Regions from separate parts of the Exiguobacterium sp. SH1S21 genome, predicted to be linked through region 1. Evidence: a T-box and tRNA genes for the amino acid it is inferred to sense, from the RefSeq annotation. Region 1 holds a T-box; the other holds one or more tRNA genes.
The links. The T-box of region 1 lies ahead of argS (arginine--tRNA ligase). A T-box ahead of a tRNA ligase gene usually reads a tRNA of that ligase, here a tRNA-Arg.

Region 1 (9,539 bases):
TCGCCGCCGTAAGGAATCGTCCATCGTTCACCCGCTTCGACCTGCTCGACCATGAATTGCTGATTCAATTCATCGTAAAGCGTGACGAGGCCTGGGGCCGTGAACCGCTCAAAATCATAAATCGGATGATAGGCTAACTCGATGATGGCGCCAAACTCCGGCGTCTCCTCATAGCGGCTATAGCGGAACGTGTGGTCGGTCATGTTTAACGCCACGATGTCAGATTCCGCCGAGTAGAGAAATAAATCGTCTCCTCGCCAATGACATAAATTGCTGAACCAATCGTCATGAAACGTTTTTGGGATTGGGTGACACTCCATCATGCCTTGCTTTAAATCAATGACTCCATACGTTTGCATGTCTCGGAACAGCGCGACGGCTTTTTTTCCATGTGGTTCAATATATAGTGCGCACGGTGCCCATTTCCACTCGAGTTCCCATCTGATTTGGAACGTTTCGTCGAAAAAGACAAATCCAGTTTGCGCCAAATACAACATCCATCCTCCACCGACGCGCTCTAACCATTCAACCGTCTGATGAAACTGATAGTCTGCTACTTGTTTGTACATTTGATCACTTCCTAGTTTCAGCTTAGCAACGACCGAACGGTTTATCGATTTTGAATGTGTTCACACGACACATTCTCGCTCGGTCCGTTTTTGCTGTATACTGGCTGTAGCAAACCTGAATTTAGAAAGGAGAAACCACATGCGCCCACTACAACTGTCTCCCGAGACGGCGGTCGAGCTTGCCAAAAAGTTGAACGTACCGCTTGAAGAACTCATGCATATGCCAAAACATATCCTCGTTCGGAAGATGATGGAGCTTGAAGCATCCAAGACCGAACCGAATGAAGAAAAGGAGACGGAATGACGTCTCCTTTTTTTGTTACCCTTGTTTATTCTTCCGCTTTTTCGCGACGTACCAAAGTCCAAGGATGGCAAGCGCAGCTCCACCGGCGACGGCGTACTTGCTGTAATCCGGACGGCGTTCTGTCACGACGAGCGTCGACAGCGGCGCGACGGTGAGGTGCCGGTCTTCGACGAGGCGTGGCGCCGTCAAGTTGACGGTATGGTCCTCGACATGAACTTCGAACTTGCCTGCTGGCAGCTTCACGTCGACCGGTACTTCGAGTCCGTTATGGTAGACGAGATGACGCTCGACATAACCTTCGACGTGACGATGAAGTTCGTAGGCGATTATCCCTTCTTCTTCGTCAAAGAAACGTAAGTGCTTTCGAATCTGTTCGGTGTTCTCGAGACGGAACAACGGATACTGTTTGCGTAAGTTGATCAAGCCTTTCACATATTCGACGCTCGGCGTCTCTTGCTCGGCCCGGGTCCAGTCCAATCGGTTGATGACCTCGCCCGATTTGAAACTGTTCTCATCCCCGTCTTTCGTGCGGAAAAACTCTTGCCCGCTATGAAGGAACGGAATGCCTTGGCTGAGCAGGACGATCGTCGTCGCAAGACGATGACGGCGGCGGCGCGTCGTCTCATCGTCGTCAGGACTAGCGGCGGCAAGTTTGTCCCAAAGCGTCAAGTTGTCATGGCATTCGACGTAGTTGACGACTTGGTTCGGCTCATCGGCGAAACTTTGACTCGTGACCGCACCGGCGATCCCGCGCTTCACGTCAGCCGTCAGCTCGGCGTTGCCGCTGATCCAGCCCGGCAAGTCTTCGATGAATACGTCACCACGGATTCCGTCCCGGATCGCATCGTTGAACTGAGCGATACGTGGCATTTTACGGGCGTTGTGTTGGTTTGCCTTCTTACGAACTGCCAGTGGTGTATCGAGATCCCAGCCTTCTCCGGTGATGAGGATCGATGGATCAATCCGATCGAGTGCTTTGCGGACCTGGTTCATCGTCTTGACGTCATGCAGCCCCATCAAATCAAAGCGGAAGCCGTCGATCATGAACTCTTTGGCCCAATACGAGACACATTCGACGATCAGTTTGCGCATCATCAACCGCTCCGACGCTGTATCGTTGCCGCACGCCGAGCCGTCGGCAAGCGTCCCGTCCTCGTTCAATCGATAATAGTAGTCCGGCACAAACTGGCCGAGCGGTGTCGTCAAGGCGTCATACGTATGGTTGAACACGACGTCCATGATGACGCGGATGCCGCGGTCATGGAGCGCTTGGATCATCGCCTTCAACTCGAGGATCCGGGCGGCCGGGTCATCCGCTGTCGAGGCGTACGAACCTTCGACCGCGAAATAATGGACCGGGTCATAGCCCCAGTTATAGTTCGACTCGCTTTCCCGCGACTCGTTGACCGAACCGTAGTCAAAGAACGGCATGAGTTGAAGGTGGGTCACGCCGAGCGCTGTGATGTAGTCGAGCGCTGTCGGGTATCCGTTTTTCGTCTTCGTGCCGGCCTCGGTCATCCCGAGGAATTTACCTCGGTGCATGACACCGCTGTCCGGATGGCTCGTCAAATCTCTCACATGTGCTTCATAAATGACCGCTTCTTGCGAAGAGTGGAAGAGCGGACGTTCTTTGACCCAATGGTCCGGGTTGATTGAAGACGGGTCGAGCAGGCAGCCCCGCTTCCCGTTGACGCCGACGACTTTCGCATACGGATCGAGGGATTCGATGCGCTTACCATCAACGATTGCCTCGAACACATAAAACTGACCTTCGAATTGCGCCCGGTCAAGCTCGACCATCCATGTCCCTTTTTCAGCCCGTTCGAGCTCGATGCGGTCAAATTTACGCGCCCGCGCCGTACGATAAAGCTTCACTGTCATTTGCTCGGCTACCGGCGACCACACCCGCAGACGGATGAGTTCACTTTTAAACGTCACCCCAAGGTCTTTTCCATGATACGCAACGTGATCCAAGTCTACATTTGTCTGTCTATCGATTGTATGTTCCATCGTTTCACTCCTTCACTGCTTCAAATCTGCTATCATTATAACAAAACCCATACAAAGGATGGATGAAACATGGCAAAAGACAATTCTTTTGATATCGTGTCAGAAATGAATCTAGAAGAAGTGAAAAACGCGATCCAAATCGCCGAAAAAGAAATTTTGAACCGTTACGACTTTAAAGGGTCGAAGAGTGAGATGTCACTCGATAACGGTGACCTCGTCCTCATCTCAGATGACGATTACAAACTCGAACAGTTAAAAGACGTCATGATCTCGAAGTTGATCAAGCGCGGCGTGCCGACGAAAAACCTCGACCACCAAAAAATCGAACGCGCACTCGGCGGTACCGTCCGTCAACGTGTCAAGTTGAAGAGCGGAATCGATAAAGACGATGCCAAGAAAATCAACAACGCCATCAAAGAGTCGAAGTTGAAAGTGAAATCACAAATTCAAGACGACCAAATTCGTGTGACGGCCAAGTCACGGGATGACCTACAAGCGGTCATGCAACTCGTCCGTGAGCTCGAGTTATCGGTCGATGCCCAGTTCACGAACTACCGATGAAACTCGCCATCATCAGTGACCCGCACGGTTCGTTTGATGATTTGAAAGCCGTTCTCAAGGCGGTCAGGCGCGAGACCGAGCACATCCTCTGCCTCGGCGACTTGTACGAGTGCCATATCGGCAAAAAACGGCGCAACGAACGGTTTCATGACGTCTCCGACGTCATGACGTTTGACGAGCAGTATGAGGCGCTCTTGACGTTCCCGAGCCTGCGCGGCAATCAAGAAGAACGGATTGACGAAGTGCTCATCGTGTCGCACCCTGTCAAGACCCGCATCTCATTATTGCCTGAACAGACGACGCTCGATGAGGCGCTGTTCTTACATGGTCACCAAATCGATTGGAGCGCCGACTGGGAGCCGATCGTCGAGAAAGGCAAGTATCCGCTCGTCTTCATCGGGCATAGTCATATTCCCGGTATTTACCGGAAAGGACGCTCGATCCCATGGGAAATCGGGACACCGTTCAAGTTGAAGAAGAAGCGCTACGTCATCAACGTCGGCGCCGTCATCTTCGACCGGGAATGGTGTCTGTATGATACGAAGACGCGAACAGTCACGCGGATGAAGGCATAAAAACACTCCGAACGCATGCGAACTGCACCTTCGATTGTTAGACACATCTAACAATCGAAGGTGCAGTTCATTTTAAGGATGATTTATTTTACTTGTACATTTTCCCAACCCTCTTGAGTATGTGCTCGGATAATCTTACCTTCATTAGAAATAAAAGTTACATTCTTTCCATCAATTTCATATGTCGTTTTAGGATATGTTATTTTTAATTTGTCATACTCAGGGTGATCGTACATAAAATCGTAGCCAAACTCTATAAGTGGTGCTACGTCTTTTATTTCATCGTACAACCACTCATGATTTTCTTCATATTGATTTGCTAGTTCTCTCTGTTGACGTTCCAATTTGTATATTTCATCTTTGGTCATCGTCATAGATTCAGTTGACACTTGTTTTGTATGTTGAATTTTCATTTCACTATACTCATTGATCAGGGTCGGAACGATTGCAACTACAAGTACAATAAATATCAATAAACCTGTGTATGTCGCCTCCTTACTCTTTTTTTGAAGTGTTTTTTTCATATGGTTCTCTCCTTGTACGTGCACTTACGAACGAAGTATTTCGTTTCGGGGAAAAGCACTCGGCCAATCGTCAACCGAACCGAACATCGCAATACGAATAGACCCGAAAATGCGTTCCAACTACGTCTTAATATCTTCTCAAGCATTCTTCTATTCCTCTCCTCAATCGAGTTAACTTATCAGTGAATAAATCACGTTAAGAACTGAATCAAAGTAAACCGATACACTAACTTTCGACATTTGGAAAGGATTACCTTTAGAAGAAGTCGTTTATTAACGATGTCGTGCGCCAACTTAGAATGGCACAATATATGCCACTTTTGATGACATCATGAAAACGCTAGGCTTTATCTGGTCTATCATAGAAAGTGATAGCAATTTCACCTTATACTCTTTGAACCTTTATCTCTTCCATACTATTAAAAACAAGATCAAGATGCTTGAAGAAAATCCCATCTCAAAAATAATATGATAACATTTCACACGAAGGATAAAATGGTATTTTTCTACAGGAGGAAATTGATTTGAACATTGAGAAGGAACTTTACGACGCTACTGTAGCATTTATTAAACAACGATACCCTGTCGGTTGGGGCGGTGCTGCAGCTATGTATACGGATCAAGATGATGTGCTAATAAGCGTATCGCCAGAAGTGATTAACGCTTCAACCGAATTATGTATGGAGACTGGGGCAATCCTAGAAGCTCATAAGCTAAACTCTAAAGTGACTCATTCGATATGCGTCGTTCGTGATGATGAAAACGCTAACTTCAAAGTGCTCACACCATGCGGCGTCTGCCAAGAAAGACTTTATTACTGGGGTTCACAAGTAAAGGCGGCAATAACTTCAGACAAGAACGAATTAATCTACAAAAAATTAGAAGAAATCCAGCCTTTCCATTGGACAAAAGCATACCCTGAGATTGGAATGGAAATCGAAAAATGATTATGAAAAAGGGATGAATTCATCCCTTTTCACGTTTATATAGATGATTACAATAATGCAAGATGAATCAAGGCAAAATTAAAACTGAGCCCGGTGTAGTACCGGACCCAGTTCGTTCACGCAGCCTAAATGAAATAACCGTGTCTAACTTTCAGAGGTCACTTCAGCGTTCGGAATATTTTTATTTACATTTCTTCTGGAGCTTGGACACCGATCAAACGGAGTCCTTCCGTCAAGACGATCGTCACGGCTTTGACGAGCGCGAGACGCGATTGTTTGCCCGCATCTTCTTCAAGCACACGGACGTGGCCGTAATACTTGTTGAACGATTGCGCCAAGTCGAGGACGTAACGGCTGATGATCGACGGCTCACGGCGCTCATGGGCACGCGTGATGACGTGTGGGAACGCGTTGAGCATCGTCACGACGCCCCACGTGTGGTCATCGTCCGCACCTGCGAACGTCGAACCGTCGTAGTTGCCTTTACGGAGGAGCGAGTTCGCCCGTGCGTTCGTGTACTGCACGTAAGGTCCCGTCTCCCCTTCGAACTTGAGCATGCTGTCGAGGTCGAACTCGATGTTGTTGATGCGCTCATTCTTCAAATCGTGGAAGATGACGGCGCCGACGCCGACCATACGAGCCACGTTCTCTGCGTTTGGAAGCTCAGGGTTCTTCTGTTCGATGTTAGCTTGCGCTTTCTCGATCGCTTCTTTCAATACTTCTTCAAGCAGGACGATGCGGCCTTTACGTGTCGACATCTTCTTCCCTTCTTGCAAGATCAAGCCGAACGGTACGTGGTGCATGCCGTCGACGAAGTCGTAACCGAGCTTGCGTAGTACCGAGAACAACTGTTTGAAGTGGAGCGCCTGCTCGCCACCGACGACGTAGTTCGCTTGGACGAAGTTGTACGTCTCATGACGATAGACGGCCGCAGCCAAGTCACGTGTCGCGTAAAGCGTCGCGCCGTCTTTCTTTTTGATCAGGCAAGGTGGCAAGTTCTCGTCTTCAAGCGAGACGACCATCGCCCCTTCACTCTCGACGAGCAGGTTCTTCTCTTCGAGCATGGCGACGATCCGGTCCATCTTGTCGTTGTAGAACGCTTCACCGTGGAAGCTGTCGAACTCGACACCGAGGAGATCGTATACTTTTTGGAACTCTTTGAGCGACTCGTCACGGAACCATGTCCACAGTTCGGTCGCTTCAACGTTACCGTCCTCGAGCTTTTTGAACCAAGCACGGCCCTCGTCTTCAAGCTCAGGTTGGGTTTTCGCTTCTTCATGGAAGTGAACGTATAGCTTTAAGAGCTCAGCGATCGGATTTGCCCGGACCGCTTCCTCATCGCCCCACTTCTTATAAGCGACCATGAGTTTCCCGAATTGTGTACCCCAGTCGCCGAGGTGGTTGACACCGACGACGTTATAGCCGTTTTTGCGGGCGATCTGGTTGATGGCGTTACCGATGACCGTCGAGCGCAAGTGCCCCATCGAGAACGGTTTGGCGATGTTCGGTGATGAGAAGTCCGTGACAATCGTCTCGTTGCGTGTTGCATGCGTTGCGTAATCCGCTTGCTCGTCGAGAACCACGTTAATGATTTCCTGCGAGACGACGCCACGGCTCAAGAAGACGTTCACGTATGGACCGGCCGCTTCAACTTTTGTGAACAGTTCGTCGTTCAATTCACCGGCGATGTCAGTCGCAATCATGACCGGCGCTTTCCGGTACGCCTTGGCGAGTTGGAAGCATGGGAACGCGAGATCCCCGTGCGCCTCATGTTTTGGTTTTTCAATCAATGCCTCAATCTGGTCGAGCGTGAGTTCGTCACCGATGACACGTGACAGAGCCTCCGCATACTTGCGTTCATAACTCATGTAAATTTCCTCCTTCAAATCTAGTCATAAAAAAAACGCCCTTTGCACAGATGCAAAGAGACGGGTTGGCCCGCGGTACCACTCTTCTTGCCTGTTTTACACAGACCACTTTAACGGTGATAACGGGGGGCCCCCGGCTACGCCTACTCGCTTCGGATAGCATCTCAAAAGTGCGTTTCGCGATGTTTGTCAGCCTAGGCTCTCACCAATCCCTAGGTCGCTTTGTTGACTAAACGATCGTTACTCTCTTTTTCATCGACTTTCGTCTATGTGGTTGAAAAGCAACTTCATTATAGAGGATATTTGATGTAGACTCAATGCTAGAATTCAGCCATTATGATGAATAGGCAGGACTCGGGCGCAACCGTGCCGAATCTCCTACCATACATATGAGAAGACTTTTCCCACACAGGAGGGAACTATGAATCATTTTCGCAAGATGTCCGTCCTCGGTTGGAGCATTTGGAGTTTGATCGTTTTACTGACCATCACTTTGTTTACAACCGGTGTCCTTGATGTTCCGGCGATCGAGCCGCTTCCGTTCATCTTGATCGCGCTGCTCGTCATCATTTTCCAAATGGACTCGATTGAACGGAAAGGCGTCTATTTCACGTTTTCAGAAAGCATCGTCCTCATCATCTTTTTATTCTTTGATTTTGAGACGGCGCTCCTCGTCAACCAAATTGGACTCCTCGTCTTTCAGTTCGCCAACTTAAAACCGCGCGTCGCGCTCCGCCGCTTCCGGTTCACTTATCCTTGGAACGCGATCACGTCATTTTTAGAAATCGCCATCCCGGCAAGTGTTTACTTGGCACTCGGCGGTGAGACCGGTCTTGGCTTCTATTCGCAGGATTCGTTTGTCCCGCTCCTTGGTCTGATCAGCGCCATCATCTTGAACACGATTGTCCAAAAATATCAAGTCGGCTGGTGGTTCCGCGTTGATATTCCGGTCCGAGATTTTCTGAACATCGCTTTTTACACATATATCGTCAGTTTCGTCTTCATCTTTGCCGCGTCGTTTTTCCGTGAGACAAACTTGCTCGTCGTCAGCAGCATTGCGGCCGCCCTCACGTTCTTTATTAAGCGGTTGATGATTCAAAAAGGGCGCCAAGACGCGTTCAAGTCATTGATCGAACAGTACGATGAAGCGAAAGAGGCCGTCTCCCTATCTCAAAGCGAGGCCCAGGCGATTGAAGTGTTCTTGAGTCAATGTGAACGCCTCAACCAATATGATAAAGGGTTTGTCGAGTTCGTCCTGTTCGACCGAACGCTCTATTTCGATTTGTTGACGCGACAGCCGATCGACCGTCCGCTCGTCTTCGACTTGATGGATGCGCGCCATCCACACGCCAAGTCTGTCGATTATGAGATGCGCTTCGAATGGGACGCAGCGTTGTCAGATGCGTTTCATGACGATTACCACAGCTTCATCTCGGTCCAGTCAGAAGAGATTGACGGGATTCGGACACGTATCGTCATGATCGGTGAACACGTCTATGGCTATCCGCCCATCATTCAAAACGAGATGGTAAAACTGTTGAAATCGTTCAACCGAACGATCAGCCGATGCCACGAACGCGACCGCCTATACACGGAAAGCCGCACCGATAGCTTGACGCTGCTCGCCAACGCGCGCGCGTTCTACGAGTATGGGATTCAACAAATCTCGGACGGCTCGATGTACCCGATCTCGGTCGCGATGCTCGACATCGACTTCTTTAAAAAAATCAATGACACGCACGGTCACCAAGTCGGAGACAACGTGCTCCAAGAGTTCGGGCGGCGAATCCGGCAAGTGCTCCGGACCGATGACTTTGCGGCCCGTTACGGGGGCGAGGAGTTCATCTTGCTGCTCAATCATTGCGACGTCGACCAAGCCGTCGATATCGCCGAACGGATTCGGCAGAAGATTGAAGATAAGCCGTTCCGTGTCGATGGGGTCGATATTCCCGTGACCGCCTCGATCGGTGTCGATACGATTCAAGCGTTCGGCGACAAACGGCTTGACGATACGATCCGTAACGCTGACCGGGCTCTTTACGTCGGCGGCAAGTACGCCGGTCGTAACCGCGTCGCCCATTACAACTTTTTGACGACATGACTTCCCCCCGCGTCCACTGGCGCAGGGGGATTTCTGTTGACAACCCGATTTGAAACAGGTACGTTAGGAAACGTGTCTAA
Region 2 (9,539 bases), on a different contig from region 1:
CGAGCAAGACGTTCTCCGGATGCGCGCTCGAGAGCTCGAATCCTTTGAAGCCTGTCTTCTCTTTGAACACTTTCGCGAGTTCGATCGCCCGGTCCGGACGGAAGTTGAAGAACATGATCGCGTCGTTGTCTTTGATCGTCGCGACCGGTTGACCGTCTTTCTCGATGACCGTCGGCAAGACGAACTCATCTGTCAAACCGTCTGCGTACGATTGCTTAAGCACGTCGACCGCATTCGTTCCGACTTCGCCTTTCGCGTTGACGAGGACGTCGTAAACTTTCTCGACGCGCTCCCAACGGTTGTCGCGGTCCATGGCATAGTAACGTCCAGACACACTAGCGACTTGACCGACACCGAGTTCAGCGAGCTTCGCTTCCGTCTGTTCGAGGAAGCTTGCACCTGATTTCGGATCACAGTCACGGCCGTCCGTGAAAGCGTGAATGAATACTTTTTCAATGCCGTGGAGTTTCGCGAACTCGACGATGGCGAACATATGTTGAATGTGCGAGTGAATCCCGCCGTCTGAGACGAGTCCCATGATGTGGAGACTTGAATCATACTTCTTCACATGTCCAGCCAAATGGTTCATTGCTTGACGGTCGAAGAGCGACCGGTCTTTGATGGAGTTGTTGACGCGTGAAAGTGACTGATAGACGACTCGGCCGGCACCGATATTTAAGTGACCGACTTCCGAGTTGCCCATCTGACCTTCCGGGAGACCGACGTACTCACCTTGCGCGTTTAAAAGCGTGTGTGGATACTGCTCCCAGAAACGGTCGAAGTTCGGTTTGTTCGCCGCAGCGACCGCATTACCGAACGTTTCGTTCCGCATACCGAAACCATCTAAGATGATAAGGGCGACAGGTCTTGCCATTTAAATCGCCTCCAACAACTTGAGGAACGAAGCAGCTTCGAGTGAAGCACCGCCGACGAGTGCGCCGTCGATGTCTTCTTGAGCCATATACTCCTTGATGTTCTCAGGTTTGACTGAACCGCCGTATTGGATGCGAACCGCAGCCGCCACGTCTTCACCGTAAAGGCCTTTTACAACGTCGCGAACGTATTTGCATGAGCTTTGCGCGTCTGCTTCGTCCGCTGATTTGCCAGTACCGATTGCCCAAACTGGCTCGTACGCGATGACGAGTTGTTTGACTTGGTCAGCTGAAAGATCGGCGAGGCCACCTTCGACTTGCGTCTTGATGACTTCTTCGAACTTGCCGCCTTCGCGCTCGTCAAGTGTTTCACCGACACAAACGATTGGCGTAAGACCGTGTTCGAACGCTTTTTTCGTTTTGCTGTTGATGAACGCATCTGACTCGCCGAAGTACTCACGGCGCTCCGAGTGTCCAAGGATGACGTAAGTGACGCCGAGGTTGGCGATCATCGCCGGGCTCGTTTCACCTGTGTATGCCCCGCTGTCTTTGTCGTACATGTTTTGCGCACTAAGCTTTAAGTTCGATCCTTTAGCCGCTTCTACCATTGGGGCCAAGAATACTGCTGGTGCACCAATCGCCGCGTCAACTTTGTCCGTTGACGGGATATTGTTTTTAACTTCCTCTACGAAAGCGACCGCTTCCGAGAGTGTTTTATTCATTTTCCAGTTACCTGCAATAATCGGTTTACGCATCGATAATCCTCCTCAGTTTTACTTGTCGTTCAACGCTTCGACGCCTGGAAGTTTCTTGCCTTCCATGAATTCGAGTGAAGCGCCGCCACCAGTTGAGATGTGACTCATCTTGTCAGCGAGGCCGAATTTGGCTGCTGCCGCGGCTGAGTCGCCACCACCGATGATTGAATACGCGTCGCTGTCTGCGAGTGCTTGAGCGACACCTTTCGTTCCGTTAGCGTATTTATCGAGTTCGAATACGCCCATCGGTCCGTTCCAAACGACAAGTTTCGATTCGCGAATCGCTTCCGCGTAAATTTCGACCGTCTTCGGTCCGATGTCGAGACCCATGTGATCCGCAGGGATCGAGTCGATATCGACTGGTCCGACGTATGTTTCTTCGCCGAATTCTTTCGCAATCACACAGTCGACCGGCATCAAGAACTTCACGCCTTTGTCTTCTGCTTTTTTCATGAACTGACGAGCGAGGTCGAGCTTGTCTTCTTCAAGGAGTGACGTTCCGACTTCGTGCCCGAGTGCTTTCGAGAACGTGTACGAGAGTCCGCCACCGATGATGAGTGTGTCAACGATGTCAAGAAGGTGGTCGATGACCCCAATCTTATCCGCTACTTTTGAACCGCCGATGATTGCCGTGAACGGACGATCCGGGTTCAAGAGTGCCTTGCCGAGCACTTCAAGTTCTTTCTCCATCAATAAACCAGAAACTGCCGTGTCGACGTTTTGTGCGATCCCTTCTGTCGAAGCGTGGGCACGGTGAGCCGCACCGAACGCATCGTTGACAAAGACGTCAGCGAGCGCCGCAAAGCCTTTAGCAAGTTCTGGATCATTTTTCGTTTCACCAGGGTAGAAACGGACGTTTTCGAGAACGACGACGTCGCCTTCACCAAGTTTTGAAACAGCTTCTTCTGCGACAGGGCCATACGCCTCTTCTACGAGTTGTACGTCTTTGCCGAGAAGTTCAGCGAGACGTTTTGCAACTGGTGCAAGTGAGAACTCAGGATTTTTCTCGCCTTTTGGACGGCCGAGGTGGCTCGCCAAAATCACTTTCGCGCCACCGTCGATCAAAAACTTGATCGTCGGGAGAGCTGCTTGAATCCGAGTTTCATCTTGAATGACGCCATCTTTAAGTGGAACGTTGAAGTCAACGCGGCAAAAGACGCGCTTCCCTTTTACATCGATGTCACGAATAGACTTTTTGTTCATAAACCTTCGCCTCCATATGTCGTGCGTGTCAATTTCATAAATAGAGCGGAGAACAATCTCTTGTTTCCGCTCCTATTTGGTTCTATTTAGTTCACGAACTTACTTCGCGATTTCAGCAAAGTGCTTGAGTGTGCGAACCAATTGTGCAGTGTATGACATTTCGTTGTCGTACCATGCAACTGTTTTAACAAGTTGCTTGTCGCCGACTGTCATGACTTTCGTTTGTGTCGCATCGAAGAGTGAACCGTAAGTGATTCCGACGATGTCAGAAGATACGATTTCGTCTTCAGTGTAACCGAATGACTCGTTCGCTGCTTTTTTCATTGCTGCGTTGATTTCGTCAACAGAAACTGTTTTCTCGAGAACTGTTACGAGCTCAGTCAATGAACCAGTTGCAACTGGTACACGTTGTGCTGCGCCATCAAGTTTACCTTGAAGTGCTGGGATAACAAGGCCGATCGCTTTAGCCGCACCAGTTGTGTTCGGTACGATGTTCGCTGCTGCCGCACGTGCACGACGGAAGTCACCTTTAGGGTGTGGAGCGTCGAGCGTGTTTTGGTCGCCAGTGTAAGCGTGGATTGTTGTCATGAGACCTTCGATGATTCCGAACTGATCTTGGAGAACTTTCGCCATTGGCGCCAAGCAGTTTGTTGTACAAGAAGCACCAGAGATTACTGTCTCAGAACCGTCAAGGATTTCGTGGTTCGTGTTGTAAACGACTGTCTTCATGTCACCTGTAGCCGGAGCCGAGATCACAACTTTTTTCGCGCCAGCTTTCAAATGAAGCTCCGCTTTTTCTTTGTCTGTGAAGAATCCAGTACATTCGAGGACGATGTCAACACCGAGCTCGCCCCATGGAAGTTCTTCTGGGTTACGGTTAGCAAGTGTAACGACTTTCTCGCCGTTTACGAGGAAATGACCGTCGTGTACTTCAACTTCTCCGTCGAAACGACCTTGTGTCGTGTCATATTTGAGAAGGTGAGCAAGCATCTTCGTGTCAGTCAAGTCGTTGATTGCAACAACTTCGACTCCTTCGTTCTTGATGATCTCGCGGAATGCCAAGCGACCAATACGTCCAAATCCGTTAATACCAACTTTTACTGCCATAGTTAATTTCCTCCTTAGGGTAGAAGCTATTTATTAGAAGAGCCAACGGGGGTCAACTCTTTAATAACGATTTAATAATTCTGTGGCCGCACCTTCGTCTGTGACGAGGATGATGTTCGGCCTATGTTTCGCATATGCGGCAATCGCTTGTGCCTTCGACTTTCCTCCGGCGACGGCGATGACGGTGTCCATGTCGTCGAGCTCCTCTAATTGGATGCCGACCGTCTTGACCCGATGAACGATTTCGCCTTCTGCGTTGAAATAATATCCGAACGCTTCGGCGACGGCTTCGTGCCGTTCGATCATCCGCAAATGCTCCGGTGTGGCGTGACGACGTTTTGCCATCGTTTCGGCCTCACCAATTCCATGTACCACTATTCGAGCCGCTCTAATCATTTCCAGCACATTTTTTATGCTTGGTTCCTCCACCATCCGTTCAAACGTCTTTTGTGAAACCTCATCCGGAATGTGGAGTAAATGATAGTCGGCGTGGGCCCGGTCCGCCATCCGAGAACAGACGGTGTTCGCCTGTAACTCGAGCGTTTCGCCGAGTCCGCCGCGTGCCGGCACGAAATGCATCGGTCGTTCTTTTTTATCGGGCGACATCATTGCCGCAACCGATGCCATCGTCGTCCCGCCTGTGACCGCGATGATATTGTCGTCAGGTGCCAGTCGCGCTTTTAGTTGCGTGACGGCGGCCCGACCGATATCTCGCTGGACCCAGAACGTCTCGTCCGAATCTCCCGGTACGATGACGACTTGGCGAACGCCTAGTTTTTGCTCGAGGACTCGTGCGACTTGTGAAATCCCTAGGATTTCTCCCATGACCTCGTGCAAGTCTCTGAGAACGTTTCGGCCCGATTCTGTAAGTGAGATCCCTTGGGTCGCGACTGTGAGAAGACCTTGGTCTTTCAAAAAGTCGACTTCTCGTCTTAAGATTCGTTCCGTCAGCCCGAGGCTTGTGGCCAACGTCCGGCGGCCGATTGGCTGCATGAGCCGGACATAATGTAAGATGTCATAACGATGTCGGAGCGTGTCGAGCAGGTCAGGGACGATTTGCTTCTGAACTTGAATCAGTTGCTGGATCATGCTCATTCCCCCTCGACTTAAAGTGTGGACAAAATTTGTCCCGCTTTTATTTTTACGTCCCACCGCTACGAGTTCATCTTACCAATCACCTTACCGTCTGGCAACCCCTTCAAACGTTTTTTTTCGATGTAAGCGTATACTTAACAAATTCTTCAACTTTCTCATCATCGTATCGCCCTTGACTGATAAGGGTTCCTTCATGTACAACGACGGGAATCTCAAATAAATATTTTTCTTCAAGCAACGCGTCACCCGTGATGTCGATTTGCTCGAGCTCGAACGGATAATCTTCCTGTAGCCATTCGAGCATGACGAGCGCCTCCTCACAAAGCGAGCAGTTCTCCCGGCGATATAACGTCAGTACCATGTCACGTCTCCCCTTTCCATAACTGTCTTTCCCGCTCCCGCGAATTGCCAAAACCTAGCGCCTCGCGATAATTCGCGACCGTCCGCCGCGTCACGGTGTAGCCAATCTGGGCCAGCTCCTCGGTGAGCGCCTGGTCGCTCAAAGGCGCCGTCTCTTGTTGGATCAGCTCGGCGAGCGCCCGTTTAATCATGAACGGGGCTTGGCCGTGGTACGTGGCGCGGACGAAGAAGTGACGCCACTCCATCACGCCGCCCGCGGTCTTGGCGTACTTGCCTTGAATCGCGCGGCCGACCGTGGACTCATGCTTGCCGATCTCGATGGCGACTTCTTTTCGTGTGAGCGGATGCAGGACGAGCTGCCCATGGAGCCAGTCTGCCTGGCGTCGCTCGATGACGGCCCACACGGAGCGGAGCGTCTCTGCGCGCATCGCGAGCGTCTCTTGCCACCACTTCGCCTCCCGGTCCGAACCGACGTCTAAGGCGATCATCGGGCTGAACCACGTCGTGATGAGTTCCCCGTCTTGAACGACGACCTCGAGTTCGGGCAGAATATGCTCGGTTTCTTCATATAATATTGGTGTCCTCGGGAGTGTGGCGACGATTCGGCTGATTCGCTCGTATTCGTCGGTCGTCATCCCGAGCTTGTCCGCTATATGCTCGACCTTTGCGTCAAGCGCCTCGAATACGTCGAGCACGTGTGGATCGTCATGCTCGATTGCGTGACGGTATTGGCAGTCATGTTCTGAAATCGCACCGATCCCGGTCGGCTCTAAAAATAACAGTGCGCGCCGGGCCAGATCGACGTCCGCCATCTCGACACCGAATCGCTTCGCGAGGACGGCATCGGTCTCCGGCAGTAGCCCGCGATGGTCGAGCGCCATGACGAGTTGTTTTTGAAGCTGTTTTTGGGCCTCGGTCCCGCTTCCTTCGTCAATCTGTTCAAATAGCCGTGCTTCAAAACCGCCCGCCGCGTCCGCAATCCATTCGACCGTACCGCCCGTTGTGATGTGCGCGTTTCGTTTAGCCAACCGGGAGAGCTGCCACTCGAGCGCGACCCGGTCCGCCTCAAGAACCGGCAGACGCCGGACCATGTCTTGTGTCAGCTGAAGCTTCTGCAGTTGTTGCTGTTCTTGCCGTTGCATCGGTCACACCCCTCTCACTTCTAATTGTAACGAATGGTCGCCGAACGCGCTTGCAAAAAAAAGACATAACAACAGGATTGCTTTTTCAAAAAAACAATTGTATAATAAATCGTGTCAGAGAACATGCACCCGTAGCTCAGGGGATAGAGCACTGGTTTCCGGTGCCAGGTGTCGGGAGTTCAAATCTCTCCGGGTGTATCAAATCAAGAGGTCAGGCAGATGCCTGGCCTCTTTTGTCGTTTATAATTGGTCGAACGGTGGAATATGTGAGAAACAAAGACTATCGTTTGACCAACATTGACTATAACGGTTATGATAGGTTTACACGATACATACAAGGAGGCAAATTCAATGTTAATTCCAACAGTTATCGAACAAACAGGTCGCGGGGAACGCGCGTATGACATTTACTCACGCTTGCTTAAAGACCGGATCATTCTTCTCGGAAGCGCGATCGACGACAACGTCGCCAACTCGATCGTCGCCCAGCTTCTTTTCCTTGCAGCTGAGGACCCAGATAAGGACATCTCACTCTACATCAACAGCCCGGGTGGCTCGATCACTTCCGGAATGGCGATCTACGACACGATGAACTTCATCAAGCCGAACGTATCGACAATCTGTATCGGAATGGCCGCATCGATGGGTGCCTTCTTGCTCCAAGCCGGTGAAAAAGGTAAACGCTTCGCGCTTCCAAACGCGGAGATCATGATCCACCAACCGCTCGGCGGAACACAAGGTCAAGCGTCGGACATTAAAATCCACGCTGAACGAATCATCAAGATGCGTGAGAAGTTGAACCAAATCATGTCCGACAACACAGGACAGCCGCTTGAAGTCATCGAGCGCGACACAGAGCGCGACTACTTCATGTCAGCTGAAGAGGCGAGCAACTACGGTCTCATCGATAAAGTCATGACACGTTAAACCAAAAGCACCTTTCCCAGCTTCGGGAAAGGTGCTTTTTTTATTGGATCGGTAACCAAATCTCAATCAAATCATCGGCCCCTTCTTGCCCATGGATATAGCGCTCAAAATCGACTGCATCACGCAACGTCACATCCGGCAAAGCCAAAAGTTGATCGTACGTCGATGGAATGGCCGGGATCCCCCCTTCGACCGTTGCGACCAGGTAACGTCCTGCCGACAATTCGACTTGTCGGGCACCCTTCCCATGTACGGGTTCGGTCATGCCTGCCAGATAAGCTTCTTCTTTCGGCAAACAGACACCGTACGACTCGTTTGTCGTCAGCTCTGGATTTAGTTTTTCCCATACGACCGAGATTGCTGTGAGTTCGGATACGTACCCGTTCACAACTTTAGGTTGCTCCCATGTCTCATAGCGAACATTCATTTGATTCCCTCCTGTTTGCATCCATTCGATTTGTTGCTCGATTTGTCGCAACGCCTCGATTTCACGTTGGACTTCATCAAGCCTGCCTTCAAGTAACTCGCTCACACTTCCTGCGGTCTGAATCTGTTCGAGCGAAATGCCTATTTGCCGCAATAACTTGATTTCGTTCAAGCGTCTTATTTCTTCTATTCCGTATAACCGATACTGATTGTCTAAACGAGTCGGCTGGACGAGCCCTTTCGCTTCATACCACTTTATCGCTTTAATTGACAACCCCGTTAGATGGACAACTTTTCCGATTTGAATCATTGGCGTTCCCCCTTCTCGTTTATGTTAAAGCCGTCCGTAACGGACAGGTCAACTCTTTTATTCCTCCACCTCGACGCCGAACACGTAACGGCTGTCGCCTTGTGCCCAGTCCCCGCCCGTCTCGAACAAATAGACGCCGGGTTCATCGGGAACGACTTGCTCGGACGGGACGAGTTCCCCGTCGACAATCTGATTGAATGAAAAGTTCGACGGCTCGGCGTGGAACGTCACGTCGATCGCATCACCCGGTTTGACCGGGACGAGCTGCAGGTCGTCCGCTCCCGGTAACCCGTGGTCTTCACATACCCCTTGTCCCTGATCGGACCAACAAAACGTCGACTGTCTCACTTCGGCGGTCACTGAACCGACCCGGACCGTCGGCAGTGGCGGGCGTAGCGACGATTCTGTTTTCCAAAAAGACATCGCGAGCAATCCTCCCCCGACTACCAGTAACCCGATCACCAACACCCATCGCCCTTTTCGCTTCAACGCACTCATCTCCTTTCCCTGTCTATTCCCCACTCCACAAAAAAAGACCCACTTTCGTGAGCCTTCCGTTCATTTCGGGCGTCGTAGCCCTTTCAACATATATCCACCTTTGAAGTCGACCGGGTCGAACGCGACGAGGAACGCCTTCGGCTCATACTCTTCGACCATTTGGCGCAAATCCTTCATCCGCGTCCGTGCCGCCAAGACGTCAAGGCGATACCGGACCCCGTCCCGGCCTTGTCCTTGGTAATGTGTCACACCGTAACCGCTGTCGCGCATCTTTTGGATGAGCTCGGCCGGAAACTCTTGCGTGTGGACTTGGATCATGTTGTAGCCGATCGCAAGTTTCCGCTCGACGAAGCCTCCGAGAAGAATACCGAGACCGAACCCGACCGCATACACAATCATCCCGAGCGTCGTCAAATCTTGGAAGACGATGCCGAGCGCGAAGATATAGATGAGCGTCTCGAGCGTCCCAAACAATCCCGCAATCACCGTTTTCCCTTTGACGAGCATGATCGTCCGTAGCGTCAGCACCGGAACGTAAAGTAGTTGTAACAATAGGATGAGCATAATTTGCCCCATACGTTCGACCTCCATTTCGATTCAGTAACTCCACTATTCCAAATTTTTGTCACAGATGCAACCAAAAAAGGCTGACCGCGGTCAGCCCTTTTCTCATTTGCTTAAATTATCAACGCTCGTGAGCAGTTCATAGTCTTTACGGATAACTTGGTAAATCGCGTTCGTATCGCCCGACAACATCTCTTCAGCACGTAACTGGTTGAGGAAGAGGCTTGTCGCGAATGTCACGAGCGCACTTTTCGGAATCCCGATTTCTTTGGCCCGGTCC

Region 2: it encodes a tRNA-Arg, which carries the amino acid that the T-box ahead of argS (arginine--tRNA ligase) is inferred to sense. The anticodon was not compared.

Annotation. Positions count from the first base shown of each region.
Region 1 covers NZ_SJUY01000012.1:13,769-23,307, reverse strand. The annotation lists gene EVJ24_RS13750 (hypothetical protein) at 1-569, opposite strand, end outside; gene EVJ24_RS13745 (YycC family protein) at 709-873, shown strand; gene pulA (type I pullulanase) at 889-2,883, opposite strand; gene EVJ24_RS13735 (YajQ family cyclic di-GMP-binding protein) at 2,953-3,444, shown strand; gene EVJ24_RS13730 (metallophosphoesterase family protein) at 3,441-4,019, shown strand; gene EVJ24_RS13725 (hypothetical protein) at 4,103-4,543, opposite strand; gene EVJ24_RS13720 (cytidine deaminase) at 5,068-5,490, shown strand; gene argS (arginine--tRNA ligase) at 5,676-7,358, opposite strand; T-box leader at 7,412-7,623, opposite strand; gene EVJ24_RS13710 (GGDEF domain-containing protein) at 7,780-9,459, shown strand.
Region 2 covers NZ_SJUY01000008.1:45,967-55,505, reverse strand. The annotation lists gene gpmI (2,3-bisphosphoglycerate-independent phosphoglycerate mutase) at 1-874, opposite strand, end outside; gene tpiA (triose-phosphate isomerase) at 875-1,627, opposite strand; gene EVJ24_RS11445 (phosphoglycerate kinase) at 1,646-2,830, opposite strand; gene gap (type I glyceraldehyde-3-phosphate dehydrogenase) at 2,930-3,937, opposite strand; gene EVJ24_RS11435 (sugar-binding transcriptional regulator) at 3,998-5,023, opposite strand; gene EVJ24_RS11430 (glutaredoxin family protein) at 5,136-5,393, opposite strand; gene EVJ24_RS11425 (RNA polymerase factor sigma-54) at 5,395-6,534, opposite strand; tRNA gene EVJ24_RS11420 (tRNA-Arg) at 6,660-6,732, shown strand; gene clpP (ATP-dependent Clp endopeptidase proteolytic subunit ClpP) at 6,847-7,461, shown strand; gene EVJ24_RS11410 (MerR family transcriptional regulator) at 7,502-8,197, opposite strand; gene EVJ24_RS11405 (hypothetical protein) at 8,255-8,620, opposite strand; gene EVJ24_RS11400 (DUF2179 domain-containing protein) at 8,756-9,271, opposite strand; gene EVJ24_RS11395 (hypothetical protein) at 9,365-9,539, opposite strand, start outside.